DNA from 3 places in the Arthrobacter sp. P1_D12 genome. Region 2 is predicted to be linked to each of the others. Evidence: riboswitches for the same ligand, from Rfam matches in the RefSeq annotation. Region 2 holds a riboswitch; each other region holds the start of a gene.
What was found. A riboswitch is a leader RNA that binds a small molecule or an ion and turns the genes downstream of it on or off. The one in region 2 is predicted to bind cyclic di-AMP.

Region 1 (5,631 bases), on a different contig from region 2:
GCCCGGATTTGGGCACGCCGCCGAGGCGTGAGGACCGCCCCCCGGCGAGAATGATGGCATCGAACTCCATCGGTTCAGCCTAGCCCGGCGCCAGCGGCCACTGAACAAGCCGTAACGTGCGCCGGCAGCGTCTTCACCGGCTGATCAGCCAGCAAGGAGGCAGATCAGGCAGCCGATTCAGGCAGCAGGAACGGATCCCAGGCCGGCGTCGGCTTCTCGAGTTCCTTGATCTGCCAGATGGCACCCTTTGGCGGGCCCGGAACAAAACCGATCTTCCAGCCCATCTCCGCCGGCGTATGGTCGCTCTTGGCGTTGTTGCACCGCAGGCACGCCGCCACCAGGTTCTCCCAGGAGTCGGCTCCGCCCCGCGATTTGGGCTGGATGTGGTCGATGGTGTGGGCAGCCTTGCCGCAGTACGCGCAGCGGTGGGCATCCCGGCGCAGCACGCCGCGGCGGCTCACCGCAGTCATCGTGTTATACCTGGGCCGGATGTAGCGGTTCAGCAGGATCACGGACGGGCGGCCCAAAATGTCCTGGGGGCCGACCACGGGGTCGTCCCCTTCGGCCACCACGCTGGCCTTTCCGGTCAGGACAAGGACGAGCGCCCGGCGGAAGGTGATGACCGCCAGCGGTTCATATCCAGCATTCAGAACGAGAGTGCGCATCCGCATACCTCTTCACGGCCGCACCCGCCAGCGGCACGAGGGCCGGCTGCCCTCTGCATGGTCGGGCTATGGATCGACAACACAAGAGTAAACACTCAAGTGCCGGATCACCGAATATTTTTTCACCGGCGCGGTCCTCAGCGCGGAAAGTTCACTGCGCGGCAACGCAAAAGACCCCCGCCTGGAGGCGGGGGTCTTTCGGAATGCTGGGGTTCGTGCTTAGGCGCCGACGCGGATGAAGACCGGGCCGGAGCCGACGTTGACGCTGTACAGCGCGGTGGTGCCGCCGTTCCAGCCGCCGTGCACTGCCATGCCGTTGCCGACGTAGACCGCGATGTGAGCCATGCCCACGCCGCCGTTCTGGTAGTAGGCGAGGTCGCCCGGGCGTGCCTCGGCGGCGCTCACGGTGCGGCCCAGGGACAGGTAACCTGCCGGCCAGCCGTGGTAGTGGATGCCGGCCGCGGCCAGGGCGTTGGTGGCCAGGGCGGTGCAGTCCTGCGCCACGCCGATCTGTGCGTAGGCAGCAGCGGCGATGGTCGCGCCTGCGCCGCTTCCGATGCCCGCGGGGGCCTGGGCAGCGACGCCGCCGCTGACGCCCAGCTCGGTGCCGCCGGCGCGGGTGGCCGTGGCCGTGGCGTCCTGGACCTTCACGACGGGCTTGGGAGCCTCGACGACGGGAGCCGGCGTGGTGGTCACGGCGGGCTTCTCGTAGGAGATCGCGATGGTGGAAGCGGCCGAGATGGTGGCCGGAGCTGCGGACTGGACTTCCAGGGCCGAAGCGGAGGTGGATTCGCGCTGAACATTGGTTTCAGCAGCGTTGGCTGCGATTCCGCTGGTCAGGACCAGACCGGAAGCTGCGGCGATGACCGCGGCCTGACGGCCCACGCCGCCGGCGTTGTCGCCGACAGCCTTAGCAATTACAGCCAGCGAGTTGGTCTTGGTGACCTCGGCGCGGTGCCGTGCAACGTTTGCACGAGTAGTCATTAAGTTCTCTCTTTCGTGATCCTTGGACCGCGCGCTTTCGGGCACGGACTGAGGACGCTCCGGCATCTTGGGGGTACGCCGGATCGCCCCGAAATGGGTTACTTAGCGAAGGGTGTACTGCGAAGACGCGCCAAAAGCGGAAACTGCATGCTGTCCGGGCTCGGTAGAGATTGAGCCTGCGGAACGTGATCCAATCCGGGCGCCGGCAAGGGCGGCACGTGATGTGGATTCCAGCGGGCTCGACAGAGCCTCGCCGGTGCGCATGCGCGCAGAATTGTGGCGTGAAGACACGAAAGTAGCCTCTCCCAATGCCTACGAGGTGAGCTGTCGGATTCGGATGGGAGTCACCCGGCCGCGCTGCTTCCTGGGAAGCTTTGCGACTTAACCCCAAGGCCTTCTTTCGAAGGCCAAAATTGGTTCCCCCGCCCCTGCCAGACGATGTAATGCGAACGGACCTTGAGCGGTGGCAGAGCTAGGCAATCCACTCAAGAGCGCCAACTTCGGAAAAGTTGGCGTGCTTCAAACCCTACAGCAGTCCGGATCCAATGTCACATTCAGATCACGGCGTGTCACAAGAAGTTGAGAGCTGCCCATCGTCTTTCTAGAGCCAGCCGAGCGGGTCAACGACTTCGCCGTTGACCATCACTTCAAAGTGGAGGTGGCAGCCGGTGGAGGCGCCGGTGGTCCCGCTCATGGCGACGACGTCACCGCGGGAAACCTTCTGGCCGACCTTGACCGAGGCCGAGGACAGGTGGTTGTACGTGGTCTCCAGTCCGTTGCCGTGATCGATGACCACGCGGTTCCCCCCGCCGAAGGGATGCCAGCCGTTGAAGGTCACGGTGCCGCTGGCGGCCGCGTGGACCGCCGTGCCGCACTGGGCGGCGAAATCCTGGCCGCGGTGGAACTCCCCCGCGCCCCCGGTAATGGGGCTGACGCGGTAGCCGAAGGGCGAGGCCGTGACCAGCTGGTCGAGCGGCGCACCCAGGGTGCCGGCCGATGCCGCGCGGGTGATGGTGCCCACAGACTGGGCGCTCAGCAGCTGCTTGAGTTTCCCGTCCGGATCACCCTTCGTGGTGACGGCCGTGCGGTTGAAGTCGACTTTGGCGGCAGCGGCAGCGGTGACATCCGGCTGCACGGCAGCCGAGAGCGCGCCGGATTCTCCCGGATTCGAAGCCATCACCGGGCTCGTGACGGGGACCGTCACAGTCAGAACCAGACCAGTTGCGGCCAGTGCGATCCCGGCCTTCTGCCCGACTCCGCTGGCCGCGGCAAAGTCCGTGACCTGGCGGAACGGACTGCGACGGCGACGGCGTTCATCGCGGTGCACGTCCCGCGGGCGTTCGGCCGTGTGTGCGACGACGGGACGCGGCTCCGGAGCGGGACCGGTCGCGCGGCGACGGCCCCTGGCGGTCTGGGTGGTCAAGAACGGTTCCTCTCTGGATGGCCTGCGAAGTTAGCTGTCGGATTCGGGTCAGAGAGATCAAAGACCCGGTCCGCCGTTGCAAGCAGCCAAGCACAGAGGCATCCCCAGGGGATCCTTCGGTGGAAGCTGCTTGCCGCTGACGGACTTCACCCCAAGGCTGCCGAAGTAGCAGCCGAAAGTGGTTCCCCCGCCCCTGCCAGGAGGTAGTTCTGCGACTGATCCGCTGGCAGGGCTCGGCTTCGGATCAGGTAACGCTTTGGTATCGGTACTGGGCACTAACTATAGGCGATTAAGCCGCCCGGTAATAAATCCGTAACCGCAATTGTGGACAACTCATGGGTCGTCCCATGACCGGCGCGTAGTGGCTGGTCAGGCGACTGTTACAAAGACGTGCGCGGCAACCTCGGGCGGCAGCTCCAGGGCACCTTCGATATCGGGGACGCGGACCGAGATGTACTCCCCCACCCGCTCCAGCGAGACCAGCGCGCCAGGCCTGATTCCGCCCTCGTCGAGCTGGGCCAGAAGCTCCGGCTCCACCTGGATCGGCTCCGCGAGCCGGTTGACCGTAACCCGTGAAGTTGCCCCGTAGCCGGCCATGGCCTCCAGCAAGTTCACGGGCCTGTCCACGGGGGCGCCATTGGGCACGCCGCCAAGATCCGCAAGCCCCGGAATAGGGTTTCCGTAGGGCGAGACTGTCGGGTGGTTGAGCATCTCGAAGATTCTTCGCTCGACACGTTCGCTCATGACATGTTCCCAGCGGCACGCTTCCTCGTGGACGTAGGCCCAGTCGAGCCCGATCACGTCCGCGAGGAGGCGTTCGGCCAGACGATGCTTGCGCATGACACCGATTGCACGTTTCCGTCCGGTTTCCGTCAGTTCAAGGTGCCTGTCGCCGGAAACAACCACCAGCCCGTCGCGCTCCATCCGGCCGATGGTCTGGGACACAGTGGGGCCGGAGTGGCGGAGCCGTTCGGCGATGCGGGCGCGGAGGGCAACGATGTTTTCTTCTTCAAGTTCCAGAATGGTCCGAAGATACATCTCCGTAGTATCGATCAGATCCGTCATTCAGCTCAGCTCCTCGAGCGCAGTCCTAGCGTCATTCCCACCGTACCGCGTGCGGGCTGCATGCAGGATGCGCCCAGGCGGGAACCGCCGTACGTTCGCATGCCAGCCTAGCCTATTTTGAATTACTCCGGATAATCTTTCGATCGACCTGAAGCTATTGTCCCAGCCCCAGCCGGCCGGCCGTCCCCGGCGTCTCAATGACCGGACTATGACAGGCCTTTTTCTGTATCGCCGGGAGCTGTCAGGCAAAATAAGACAGGCAGAATGAAGAGGGGTGTCCGTGGTAGCCATCCCTGCCCGCCACCTCCCAGCCACGCTACGAACCAGCCGAAAATTGGAGCCACTGTGAGCGACACCAGCATCACGATCCCCGCCAACCTCCTGCCCAAGGACGGACGGTTCGGCGCCGGCCCGTCCAAAGTCCGGCCGGAACAGATGGACGCCCTGGCCGCGGCATCGTCGAAGCTGCTGGGGACCTCCCACCGCCAGGCGCCCGTGAAGAACCTGGTCGGCTCGGTGCGCAGCGGCCTCAGCGAATTCTTCCGGGCACCGGAAGGCTATGAAGTGGTGCTGGGCGTCGGCGGATCCACCGCGTTCTGGGACATTGCCAGCTTCGGGCTCGTGGAGAACAAGGCGCAGCACCTGTCCTTCGGCGAGTTCGGCTCGAAGTTCGCTTCCGCCACCAACAAGGCGCCGTTCCTTGCCGAGTCCTCCATCATCAAGGCCGAACCCGGCACCCGCCCCACCGCCCGGGCGGAGGCCGGCGTCGACGTCTATGCGTGGCCGCAGAACGAGACCTCAACCGGCGTTGCCGCCCCCGTCCAGCGGGTGGCCGGCGCCGACGAGGGGTCGCTGGTGCTCGTGGACGCGACCTCGGCCGCGGGCGGGCTGGACGTGGACGTGGCGGAGTCGGACGTGTACTACTTCGCGCCGCAGAAGAACTTCGCGTCCGACGGCGGCCTGTGGCTGGGCCTGTTCTCCCCGGCCGCGCTGGAACGGGCGGCACGGATCAAGGCCGGCAACCGCTGGATTCCCGACTTCCTTGACCTCCAGACGGCGATCGACAATTCCCGGCTGAACCAGACCTACAACACCCCCGCGCTGGCCACCCTGGTGACCCTGGACGCCCAGGTGCAGTGGCTCAACGCCAACGGCGGCCTGGACTTCGCCGCCGGCCGGACCGCGGATTCTGCCGGCCGCATCTACCGCTGGGCCGAAGCGTCCGAATACGCCACGCCGTTCGTGGCCAAGGCCGAGGACCGCTCGAACGTGATCGCCACGATCGACTTCGACGAATCGATCGACGCCGCGGCCATCGCCAAGGTGCTCCGCGCCAACGGCGTCGTCGACACCGAGCCGTACCGCAAGCTGGGCCGCAACCAGCTGCGCATCGCCACCTTCGTGGCGATCGAGCCCGACGATGTCTCGGCACTGCTCGAGTGCATCGATTTCGTCGTGGCGGAACTGAAGAAGTAGCCCCGCGTCCGGCGTCGT
Region 2 (5,631 bases):
CCTGGACCCGGACTACCGGGTCCAGTTGGTCACCAACGGCCGCGACGGCCTCCACCAGGGGCTGACCGGGAGCTGGGACGTCATGGTGGTGGACCGCGGGCTGCCCGCCATGGACGGCATCGCCCTCATCACGGCTTTGCGGTCGAAAGGCATTGCCACGCCCATCCTGATCCTGACCGCGTTGGGCGATGCCGACGAAAAAGTCAGGGGCCTGGACGCCGGCGCCAACGATTACGTGACCAAGCCGTTCGACGCCGGCGAACTGGCAGCACGCCTGCGCGCACTGACGCGGACTTTCACTCCCCCGGCCCCGGCACCGGTGGCGATCGGGGACTGGGAACTGGATCCAACGCAGCGCTCCGTCCGTTCCGTCTACGGGCAAACGGTGTCACTGACCGCAAAGGAAGGCCAGCTGCTGGCAGCCCTTGCCGCGGAACCGGACCGCGTCTTCACCCGGGATGAGCTCCTCGCGGCGTGCTTCCACGCCTCGGAACAGCCCGGCGTGATCGATACCTATGTTCATCACCTGCGCCGGAAGATCTCCAAAGCCGTGATCCGCACGGTGCACGGCCTCGGATACCAGATCGGCGAAGCCCATGAGTGACGGCTGGCCGGCCGGCGGAAATCCGGACCACTCCATCCTGCGCAAGGCTTCCCTCAAGGTCGCGGTGCGGATCAGTGCTGCGTGCGCGGTCATGGTTCTCGGGCTGCTCGCCGCCACGGCGCTGTACCTCACGAACCAACTGGCCCATCCTGAAGTGCCGGGCTCGGCGACGGCCGGGACGGCCTACACCTACCTGGATTCCAAGGATGTCCTCGAAGCCATGATCATCGCCGGGGTAGCGGGGATCCTGCTGGCCGGCATCGTCGGGTGGCTCAGCGCGCGCAGCGCGATTCGTCCCCTCAGTGATGCCCTGGCAAGGGAGCGGCGTTTCGTCCAGGACGCCAGCCACGAATTGCGCACGCCATTGACCATCCTGGACACCAGGATCCAGCTGGCCCAGCGCAACACTGTGCCCGGCTCCAGGCAAAGCCACGACCTGGCCCGGATCCGGGAGGACGCCGCGACGCTGACAGGGATTGTCAACGAACTGCTCCTCGCGGCAACCGCGGAGGCCCCGGACCGCTCCGCGCCCCCTGCCGACCTCGCCGACGCTGCCGCCAGCGTCGCCGGCAGCCTCCAGCAGGTGGCAGAGCAGCGGCAGGTGCGCCTGGAATTCCATGCCGCTGCCCGGCCGCTGGCCCGGATCGAGAAGAGTGCGCTGCGGCGTGCCGTGCTGGCCCTGGCGGACAACGCGCTGGCCCACACGCCTCCGGGCGGCCGCGTGTCCATCACGACCTCAATCGAGCAGAAGCGCGCCGTGATCACGGTGGCGGACTCCGGGACCGGAATCACCGGCGTCGATCAGGCCCGGATCTTTGACCGGTTCGTGCGGACCGCCGGCACCGGCACCTCACAGGGACAGCGGAGCTTTGGCATCGGCCTGGCCCTGGTCCGGGAGATTGCCGTCGCGGCCGGGGGCACCGTCGAGGTGGCCGCGACGGGCGGCGAAGGAACCGTCATGAAGTTGACGCTTCCGCTCATGGGCAGCGGGAATCCCTGAGGACCCTGCGCCGGGGAAAGCTATGCCATCGGGATCCCGGACCCCCGAATGCGGAGACAGGAAAGACCGGCGGTCGAGTTGCCCCCAAGGGAACTCGACCGCCGGTCTTTCCGGACTGTCTGGCCCCGGGTCGGGGCCGTGCGGCTTAGGCGCGGACGAACGTCACGCCGCCGGTCGCGGTGAGCCAGGACAGCGGGTGGACCATGGTCTGGTTCTTGCCGTTCATGCCGCCACTGACCACCTGGCCGTTGCCGGCGTAGATGCCGACGTGGCCGGACTGGACCACCATGTCACCGGGCTGCGGCGTCGCTACAACGGTTCCAAGGCCAAGGAACGCGCGGGGACCGATGTCGCCAACGGGCTTACCCGCGGCGCCAAGGGCCTTTTCCACCATGGCAGTGCAGTCCTGGGTGATGCCCACCTGGCTGTAGGCGGCCGAGAGCATGATGGCGTTGCGTCCGCCCGCGGGCGCCGCGGCCGGCGCTGCTGCCGGAGCTGCTGCCGGAGCGGCCTGCACCTGGATGACGGGCTTGGCCGGAGCCTTGGGCGCCGCCGCCGGGGCTGCAGCGGGAGCCGGAGCCGGCGCGACGGGCCGTTCGATGACCGGCGCGGCAACAGAATCCACTGCGGGGCGCTCGAAGCTGATCTTGACGCTTGAATCGGCACTGACGGGGGCACTGACCTGTCCGGTGACGTCGACGTTCGACGCCGGAGCAGAGTCACGCTGCACCGGGGCGGTGGCGGCGTTGGCGGCCATTCCGCTGGTCAGGACCAGGCCGGATGCGGCGGCGAGGACGGCGGCATGGCGCGCAAAAGTATTGACTGAAGTCATGAAAAATGAAGCCTCTCCCAATGCCTGCGAGGTGAGCTGTCGGATTCGGATGGGAGGCACCCGGCCGCACTCCCGGGCCCGTCGTTTGCGGGCACTGTGCGGCTTCACCCCAAGACCTGCATATCAGCAGGTCAAAAGTGGTTTCCCCGTCTCTGCCGGACGTTGATGCGAGTTACCCCCGGGCCGCGGCAGAGTTAGGCAATCGGCTGGGGAGCGCCCGTATCGGAGACAACAGGCACTCATCAACCGTAGCGCGAACCGCACCCGAAAGTCACATTCAGGTAACGGAGCCATGATGCCGGGCCGCAATTTGCCCATAGGGCGGCGCCGTTTCCGAACATAGGATGATGCCATCAGCACCACCGGAAGCGGAGGCCCGAAAATGAACAGCCAGTGTGTCGCCATCTGCCAGTTGAGCACTCAGCCCCAAGAGGATTTCGACGTCAACACCGAGCTGCTGATCCTCGACGGCGGGGACGTCCACGTGAGCACCTGGGACGCGGAACCGCGTGACGGGGGTTTCGACGAGCACATCCTCAATGACCGGGTGGACGCGCTCGGGTACATGGTTGTCAACGACTGGGCCTTCCTGGACGGCAAGGCCTACGCGGTGGTGGAACGGCGGTCAGGCCCGGCGCCGGCCGGCCGCCGAGAACCATGACCTTCCTGTCCCTGGCGCTGATCGCCGTCATCGCCCTGGCCGGCCCCCTGCTGGCCCTGCCGGCGCGCTGGCACTTGCCTGTCATGCTGGGTGAGCTGCTGGCCGGCATCGCGATCGGGCGCTCAGGCCTGGCCCTGGTGGACCCCGCGGACCCGACGTTCACCCTGCTGGCCAATATCGGGTTTGCGCTGATGATGTTCGTGGCAGGCACCCACGTTCCCGTGCGGGATCCGCACATCCGTGGCGCCCTCGGCAAAGGCTCCCGCCGGGCGATGGTGGCCGCAGCGGCAGCGGTGGTGGTCGGAACCGGCATCGGTCTGCTGTTCGGGACTGGACATGCTCCCCTCTACGTCGTGCTGCTGGCGTCCTCGTCGGCCGCCCTGGTGCTTCCAATCGTCGATTCCCTGCGCCTCGGCGGGCCAGATGTCGTCGCTATGACAGCGCAGGTGGCAATTGCCGACACGGCCTGCATTGTGGCGTTGCCGCTCCTGGTGGATCCGCCCCACGCAGTCCAGGCGGCGCTGGGTGTCCTCGTGGTGACCGGGTGCGCGGTAGTGCTCTTTGTCGGCTTGCGCTGGCTGGAGCGCCAGGGAATCCGTCGGCGCGTGCACCGGCTCTCGGAAAGCCGCAAGTTTGCCCTGGAGCTACGGATCCAGCTGGCCGTGCTCTTCACCCTGGCCGGTGTCGCGACGTGGAGCAATGTGTCTGTGATGATGGCAGGCTTTTCTTTCGGCCTGGTGATGGCTGCGGTCGGCGAACCGCGGCGGCTGGCCCGGCAACTGTTCGCGCTCAGCGACGGCTTCCTGGGTCCGCTCTTCTTCGTGTGGCTGGGTGCATCGCTGACGCTAAAGGACCTGGCCGGGCACCCGGACATGATGGCCCTCGGCCTGTTGCTGGGGGCCGGGGCCCTGCTGGCGCACGCCGACCTGGCTTTCCTGGGACTCCCGCTGTCGCTGGGGGTGTTGTCGGCGGCCCAGCTTGGCGTACCGGTGGCTGCGGCGAGCATCGGCACGCAGCTTCAGGTCCTGCTCCCAGGCGAGGCCGCGGCCCTGCTGGTGGGAGCGCTTGTCACCATAGCCGCGAGCGCCGTCGCCGGGTCACGGGCGGCGAGGACTTTCGCGGTCCCGGCAAATGCCGGCGGCAAGTCCGGAAATTCCGGCAGCGCCGTCGGGCAGGGCGATCCGGGGGGTCCGACGGCCTGACAGTCCGAATGTCTACATGCCTGGACCAAAGCCGGGCCGGCGGCGAAGGTTCGGAGGGTTATTATCCAACGGATGTGAATTGCAGCTCCGGCCTCCGCTTTGCCATCTCTGCCAGGACCCGGGAGACGGCATCCCGGACCGCTGTGCCGTCGGCGTCGAACGTCCCGCCCGGCTCGCCGAGCACCGCGTTGGCGTGCCGGACGAACCTGTCCCAGTCCCCCGCGCCCGCGCGCAGCGCCAGCAACGGCGAGAGAAGCGCGGCCCGGCGCAGCCAGGCATCGGGCTCGCGCACCCACCGGTCCAGCACGCTGTCGGCCCGCACCCTGGCCAGAACATCGAGTCCGTCCACCAGAGGTCCGACGACGTCGACGGCGAGCGGATCCACAAGGTCCCGCACCCGCGCCTGCCGGATGAAGCCCTCCAGCCGGGTGAGGTCGGAGTTGGTCAGCAGCTTCACGTTGGCCTGGAGCAGGACCACGGCGGCCAGCCGGCGCTCGAAAACCGGCGCAGGCCCCCGGCCGGAGCCTCCGGGCCCGGAGCCCCACAGTTCGGAACTCAGCAAAGTGACCTCATCGCGGGACAACCCGGGATAGCGGCGGCCGGCATCCCGGACCGTGCCGCGCACGGCGCCCACGGACGTGCCGTAGAACCGGAGGCCGCTGCCCGCCGGCTCCGTTTCCAGCCGCGCCTGAAGCTGCTCAGCGCGGCGCCAGGAAGCTTCGCGCTGCAGCGAGAGGTCGATGAATTCGCCGGCATCACTCACCCGTCCATTCTTTCCCCTCGCGGCTCGCGGCGGAAACGCGGTGCCAAGCCGTCCTGGGCGGTGGGCCCGGACCATCTGCCTAGACTGAACTGGCAAGCCTCCGATCGAAAGCGGTTTACACAACCATGCACACCAAGCTGACACTCGCCATCGCACTTTCCGTCATGACGCTGGGGGTGGCAGGGTGCGCTGCCCCTGCGCCATCTACCGCACCGTCGCCTGAGTCACCTGCGGCATCCGCGGCGCCGGCTCCTGATTTCGCTTTAGACATCACGGGGGCGCCCGGCCGGATCGCCCAGGCCGGCCTCACGGTGCTGACGGCGGAGGGCAACGTGGACCACTATCACGCACATCTGGACGTGCTGAAGGACGGCAAGCCCATCGCGGTGGCGGCCAATATCGGCATCACCGCCGGAGCTGACCACAAGGCCAACGGCATCTCAGCACTGCACACCCACGACACCACGGGCGTGGTCCACATCGAGTCCCCCACCGCCGGTCAGGCCTTCACCCTCGGGCAGCTCCTGACGGAGTGGGGCGTCCTCGGTGGCAACGGCGCCCCCGGCACC
Region 3 (5,631 bases), on a different contig from region 2:
TCCGAAGAGGCTTCCGCCGGGGCTTTGTTCCTGGGCCCGCGAGGCGGCCGGCAGCGGTCCACGGGCCAGGGCCGCGCGCAGGTCGGGAACCGGGATCCGGCCCGAGACCAGGTCCCGGCTCAACCGTGCCATGCCGCGCAAGTCCGCGAGGGCCGTCTGGACGATGTCCACGCTGGAATCCGGGTCGTCGGTCCAGTCCACCGGGACTTCGTGGACGCGCAGGCCGCACTTTTCTGCCAGGACCAGCAGCTCGGTGTCGAAGAACCAGGCGTTGTCCAGCGTGTGGGGAAGCAGCTGCCGGGCCACGTCCGCCCGGATCGCCTTGAAGCCGCACTGCGCGTCACTGAATTGGGCGCCCATGAGGGCCTGGAGCAGTAAGTTGTAGCTGCGCGAGATGAATTCCCGTTTGGGTCCGCGGACCACGCGGGAGTTGCGGGTCAGCCGCGTCCCGATCGCCAGGTCGGAGTGCCCGGAAATGAGCGGGGCTAGGAGCGGGCCGAGGGCCGCCAGATCAGTGGAAAGATCCACATCCATGTACGCCAGGACCGGCGACGGCGAGGCCAGCCACACCCTGCGAAGTGCGTTTCCGCGGCCCTTTTCCGCCATATGGACCACCGTCACTTCGCGCAGCTCGCGGGCTACCCGTTCCGCGGCCTTGAGCGTTCCATCGGTGCTGGCGTTGTCCGCCACGGTGATCCGGAAGGAATGCGGGAAGGCGCCGAGCAGGTACGCGTGGAGCCGGCGCAGGCAGGCCTCGAGGTCCCGTTCCTCGTTGAAGACCGGGATGGTGACGTCCAGCAGGGGCGTGCTGGCGCGCGTATCAATGGCCGTGCGCCGGCCGCCGGTGCCGGTCAGCGCCCCGGCGATCGGGCCCGGGACCGGTGCGTCGGCCAGCGCAAGCCCCGAGGGTGCCTCGGGGGTCGCCGGGCCAGCCGGCGTCGCCGTGGAGCGGGGCAGGGTTCCTGTGGCCTGGTCTGTGAATGTCATGGCTCAACTTTCCCGGCGGCCCATATGAGGGCTTTAGGGTCAAGCTGTGCGGGGACTGTGGAATTCTGGCCCGCCGGGCCGGTCCCGCAGTGGAGACGCAAGGAGGCCCCCGCGTAGTGGAAGTTCAGGGCACCGCAGGGGGAACCGTAGCGCGACTTGACGTAGTTCAGGCCCCAGTTGATCTGGGTCCGGTAGTTAGTCATGTAATCGGCGCCGGCGCTCGCCATCTTCGAGGCGGGCAGGGACTGGACCACGCCGTAGGCGCCGCTGCTGGCGTTCGTGGCGGTGGTCTTCCAGTCGGACTCCTTGGTCCACAGCTTGTGCAGGCACTGCATCTGGCCAGGTGCCCAGCCATAGCGGCCCAGCTGGGACGCGGCGTAGGCCTGCGCGCCGGCGGGGTCGTCGATTGCGACCGGTGCGGGGGCCGGAGCGGCTGCCGGTGCCGGAGCGGGTGCCGGAGCGGGAGCTGCCGCGGGAACCCGAGCAGGTGCGGGGGCTGCCGCGGGGGCCGGAGCAGGTGCTGCCGAGGCTGCCGGCGCGGCAGCAGCGGGGGCGTGGATCAGCGCTTCGGCTGCCTTAACCTCCGAGATCTGGGGAGCCACGTTCTTTTCCGCTGGAGCGCCCGGGCCAGCCACCTGGACCCGCTCGAAGTTGAGCTTGGCCAGCGGGTCGGCGATCGTGGCCGTCTGGCTCGCAACATTCGCCGTGTGGGCGCCGGGCTCTGCCGCTTGGCTGGCGGCACCGCCACCCAGTAGCAGTGCGCACGCGGCGGTGACGACGGCGGCACGGCGGCCGGTTACACCGAGCCCGGCGGCGAACCGCGACAGGGCGGATGCCTGCTTGACCGGTTCGGCGCGGTGGCGCGACTTGGCTGCGCCAACTGAGCGGGAATGCGAACCGCCGTCAGGGCGTGTTTGTACCTGGAATTCAGTCATGGTGGCCTCTCAACGCCGGCGGAGTTAGCTGTCGGGTTCGGATGAGGTCATCCGGCYGCACGGAACATCACGTGTCGGCTTCACCCCGAGGGCGCATGAAAGCAGAATGCCCGGGAACTCTGGGTCCCCCGCCTCTGCCTGGTCCAGCGGAATCCGGGAAGCGGCAGAGTTTGGCGTCCGTCCGGATATGCGGCACCGATGGCGGCGCACGCTAACGACGCTACAGGACCTGGCCGCTTAAGTCACATTTTGGTAACAGGAGTCACAGTGCCGGGGTGTCGGGTTGCGCCGGGTTCGCGGGCCGGCCGGTCCGGGCCGTTTGCGCCGACGGCGGCCGTTCCGGTTAAGCCGGCGGCGGCGCGGCGGGCAGCCGCACGGCGAACTCCGTGCGGCCCGGCCGGGACGTGACCTCGACTGTTCCTCCGTGGGCCTCCACGATCGACTGGACGATGGACAGGCCCAACCCGCTGGTGCCCTCGGACGTCGGCGCGGCGGTCGCCGTGCCGTGACCTCCGCGGCTGCCGGAAACGGCGCCGGAGGACGAGCGTGCGGGGGCCCCGGACCCTACCCTCGCCGTCGCGACGGCAGAATCGGCGGGGACGGCTGCGGGATTCGACGCCGGATTGGTGCGCGAGGCGTCGGCCCGGGCGAAGCGGGCGAAGACCCGGCCGATAAATTCCGGGGCGATGCCGCTGCCGTTGTCTGTCACGGTGACCACGGCACTGCCGTCAGCCGAGCGCATAACGCCCGTGACCACCTTGGTCCCGGGTTCAGTGTGCTTGCGCGCATTGGATAGCAGGTTGGCGAGGACCTGGTGAAGCTGGGTCGCATCACCGCGCACCACCACGGGCTCGTCCGGAAGTTCCAGCTGCCAGATGCGGTCCGGGGCCATGACTTTCTCATCGCTGACCGTCTCGATGGCCAGTTGGGTGAGGTCGACGTCGGAGATCTTGAGCGGCTGCCCCTCGTCCAGGCGCGCCAGCAGCAGCAGGTCCTCCACGAGCGTGGTCATCCGCTCGGACTGGCTTTGCACACGGGCGAGGGACCTCTCGCCGTCGGGGGTGAAATGCTCGGTCATCCGCATCAGCTCTGTGTAGCCGCGGATGGCCGTCAGCGGGGTGCGGAGTTCGTGCGAGGCGTCGGCGACGAACTGCCGGACCTTCATCTCGCTCTCCTGCCGCGCCTCGAGAGCGTTGGAGACGTTGTCCAGCATCTTGTTCAGCGCGTAGCCCACGCTGCCCACTTCCGTTCCGGGATGGGCCGCCGACGTCGGGACGCGGACCCCGAGCGCCACCTCGCCGGCGTCCAGCGGGAGACGGGAGACCTTGGTGGCGACCTCGGAGAGCTGTTCCAGCGGCTTCATGGTCCGCCGGATCAGGGCTGTGCCGGCGAGCCCGATCAGCACGAGTCCCCCTGCGGACACCACCACCATGGTCCAGACCAGGGAGGCCAGGGTGTTTTGTTTTTCTGCCAGCGGGAGTCCGGTCACGATCACGTCGCCGTACGGTGTGCGCGCGGCTGTGAGCCGGTAGGCGCCGGCCGAAAGGTTGCGGTCCACGGACACGCCGCTCGGGGTGAGGGCCAGGAGAACGTTGTTGTCGGCGGGGGAGAGGCTCTTGACCGCGCCGTCCCCGGCCAGGAATCCGGCCCTGCTGACTTCGCCGTCCACTATCCGTGCGTTCAGCGTCCCGACGCCCTGTCCCCGGGCTTCGAGGGGGTCGGGACGCCTGCCCGAATCGTCCGAGGAGGGCCGGCCGAATTCGCTCGAACGGTGCGAGGCCTGGTCCAGCTGGGTGTCGAGTTGCCGGGTGAGGAAGAGGTCCATGGAGGCGTAGCTGAACAAGCCCACAGCGCCGCAGATGGCCACGAGCAGCGCCATGGCTACCAGGACCAGCCGGGTGCGCAAATGCCACGTGGACGGGTTGCGCCAGTCGCGTCCGGGGACGCGGGTCATGCCGGAAAGTGAGGGCACGGATCAGTCCGCCGGTTTCAGGACGTACCCGGCTCCGCGCACCGTGTGGATCATGGGAGCGTGGTTGGCGTCGACCTTCTTGCGGAGGTAGGAAATGTACAGTTCCACGATGTTCGCCTGCCCGCCGAAGTCGTAGTCCCAGACACGGTCCAGGATCTGGGCCTTGCTGATGACCCGTTTCGGGTTTTCCATGAGGTAGCGCAGCAGCTCGAACTGCGTGGCGGTCAGGTGCATTTCCTCACCGGCCCGGGTGACTTCGCGGGTGTCGACGTTGAGCACGAGGTCTCCCACCACGAGTTCGGCGGTGTCCATGGCGGCCACTCCGGAGCGCTGGACCAGCCGGTGCAGGCGCAGCAGCACCTCTTCCATGCTGAACGGCTTGGTGACGTAGTCATCGCCGCCGGCCGCCAGTCCGGTGATGCGGTCCTGGACGGCATCCTTGGCGGTGAGGAACAGCGCCGGCACCTCCGGCGCGAACGCGCGGATCCTGTTCAGCAGTTCGACGCCGTCGAACCCGGGCAACATCACGTCTAGCACCAGCACGTCGGGGCGGAAATCCTTGGCCAGCCGGACGGCTCCAGGCCCGTCCTCGGCCACGGCCACGGACCAGCCGGCCATCCGCAGTCCCATGCTCATGAGCTCGGAGAGGCTGGGCTCGTCATCCACCACGAGGGCGCGGATGGGGGAGCCGTCCGGATGCGTGAGCTGGGGAAGGTTGTTGGTCATGGAGTGCGAAGTGGCCATGGGGACAACTCTCCGATCTGCCGGTTAGGCGGGGCTTTGGGGACCCTGTGCGGCACCTGTGAATCCCAGCCTAGCGAGCTGGATGCCGTTGCGGGACCTTGTTGGCCGCACCGGCCATGTTCAAACCCCTTTCCCGTCCGGCGCCAACGTCACAGGCCGGGCTGTCGGCCCGCACAGCCCAAGCACAGGATCGCTCACCACGCTGGGGTGAACACCGGTCCGCACCCTAAAGGAGAAACACCATGAGCGGTCAGCATCCCGGAGCCGGTTCCGGACCAGCCCCCGAGTCAGCCCCTGTACCCGCCCCCACGCCCACCACCGGCGCGCCAATGGCGCCCGCGCCCGTAGCCACACCCCGTACTGCCTGGCAGTACAGCGCCGGACACACCGACGGCGGAACAGACCACACCGGACACGCCGGCGCCGGGCACGCCGACGGCGGGCGGCCTGAAGCAGGCGCTGCCGGCGGCTGGGGCGCGCCTCCGGTTTGGAAGGTTCCGGCCTCGGAACCTGCCTGGGGCATGCCCCGGCAGGAACCTGTCCCCGCCGCAGCCACAGGCTGGGGCGCGCCGGGAACTTCCGCCAAGACGGCCTCGGCGGCGAAGCCCTGGACCCTCAAGCGGGGGCTCGCCGTCGCCGGGGCCGCCGCAGTCCTGGCCGTCGGCGCCGGGGCCGGCGTCTATGCCCTCACCTCAAGCGCAACGGCAGCCACCGGTGCGCCCGGCGGGGCGGCAGCCGGCGGACCCGGCGGCCAGGGTGTCGCCCCGGGCGTGCCCGGTTCAGCGCAAGACGGTTCCGCGCAAGGTGGTTTCGCGGGCGGCGGCATGCCGGGGCCGGGCGGTCCCGGCGACTTCGCTGCCGGTGGCATGGGCAGCGGGCTTTCCGCGGCAGTGCACGCCGAATACGTGGTGCTGCAAGGAAGCGCGTACACCACGATGGCCGAGCAGTTGGGCACAGTGAGCGAGGTCAGCTCGTCCTCCGTGACGGTCAAGA

Region 1: another riboswitch for cyclic di-AMP. It lies ahead of AC1DZV_RS13990 (NlpC/P60 family protein); the one in region 2 lies ahead of AC1DZV_RS07770 (hypothetical protein).
Region 3: another riboswitch for cyclic di-AMP. It lies ahead of AC1DZV_RS10830 (aggregation-promoting factor C-terminal-like domain-containing protein); the one in region 2 lies ahead of AC1DZV_RS07770 (hypothetical protein).

What each region holds. Positions count from the first base shown of each region.
Region 1 is NZ_JBFUAR010000017.1:44,092-49,722, forward strand. It holds gene mobA (molybdenum cofactor guanylyltransferase) at 1-70, opposite strand, end outside; gene AC1DZV_RS13985 (HNH endonuclease) at 165-665, opposite strand; gene AC1DZV_RS13990 (NlpC/P60 family protein) at 885-1,649, opposite strand; cyclic di-AMP (ydaO/yuaA leader) riboswitch at 1,945-2,114, opposite strand; gene AC1DZV_RS13995 (M23 family metallopeptidase) at 2,251-3,072, opposite strand; cyclic di-AMP (ydaO/yuaA leader) riboswitch at 3,077-3,291, opposite strand; gene AC1DZV_RS14000 (iron-dependent transcriptional repressor DtxR) at 3,442-4,137, opposite strand; gene serC (phosphoserine transaminase) at 4,483-5,613, shown strand.
Region 2 is NZ_JBFUAR010000008.1:54,415-60,045, forward strand. It holds gene AC1DZV_RS07760 (response regulator transcription factor) at 1-604, shown strand, start outside; gene AC1DZV_RS07765 (sensor histidine kinase) at 597-1,604, shown strand; gene AC1DZV_RS07770 (hypothetical protein) at 1,750-2,436, opposite strand; cyclic di-AMP (ydaO/yuaA leader) riboswitch at 2,444-2,647, opposite strand; gene AC1DZV_RS07775 (hypothetical protein) at 2,819-3,097, shown strand; gene AC1DZV_RS07780 (cation:proton antiporter) at 3,094-4,299, shown strand; gene AC1DZV_RS07785 (DNA alkylation repair protein) at 4,361-5,062, opposite strand; gene AC1DZV_RS07790 (hypothetical protein) at 5,188-5,631, shown strand, end outside.
Region 3 is NZ_JBFUAR010000012.1:153,033-158,663, forward strand. It holds gene AC1DZV_RS10825 (bifunctional glycosyltransferase family 2/GtrA family protein) at 1-987, opposite strand, end outside; gene AC1DZV_RS10830 (aggregation-promoting factor C-terminal-like domain-containing protein) at 984-1,922, opposite strand; cyclic di-AMP (ydaO/yuaA leader) riboswitch at 1,922-2,081, opposite strand; gene AC1DZV_RS10835 (sensor histidine kinase) at 2,266-3,876, opposite strand; gene AC1DZV_RS10840 (response regulator transcription factor) at 3,898-4,638, opposite strand; gene AC1DZV_RS10845 (hypothetical protein) at 4,881-5,631, shown strand, end outside.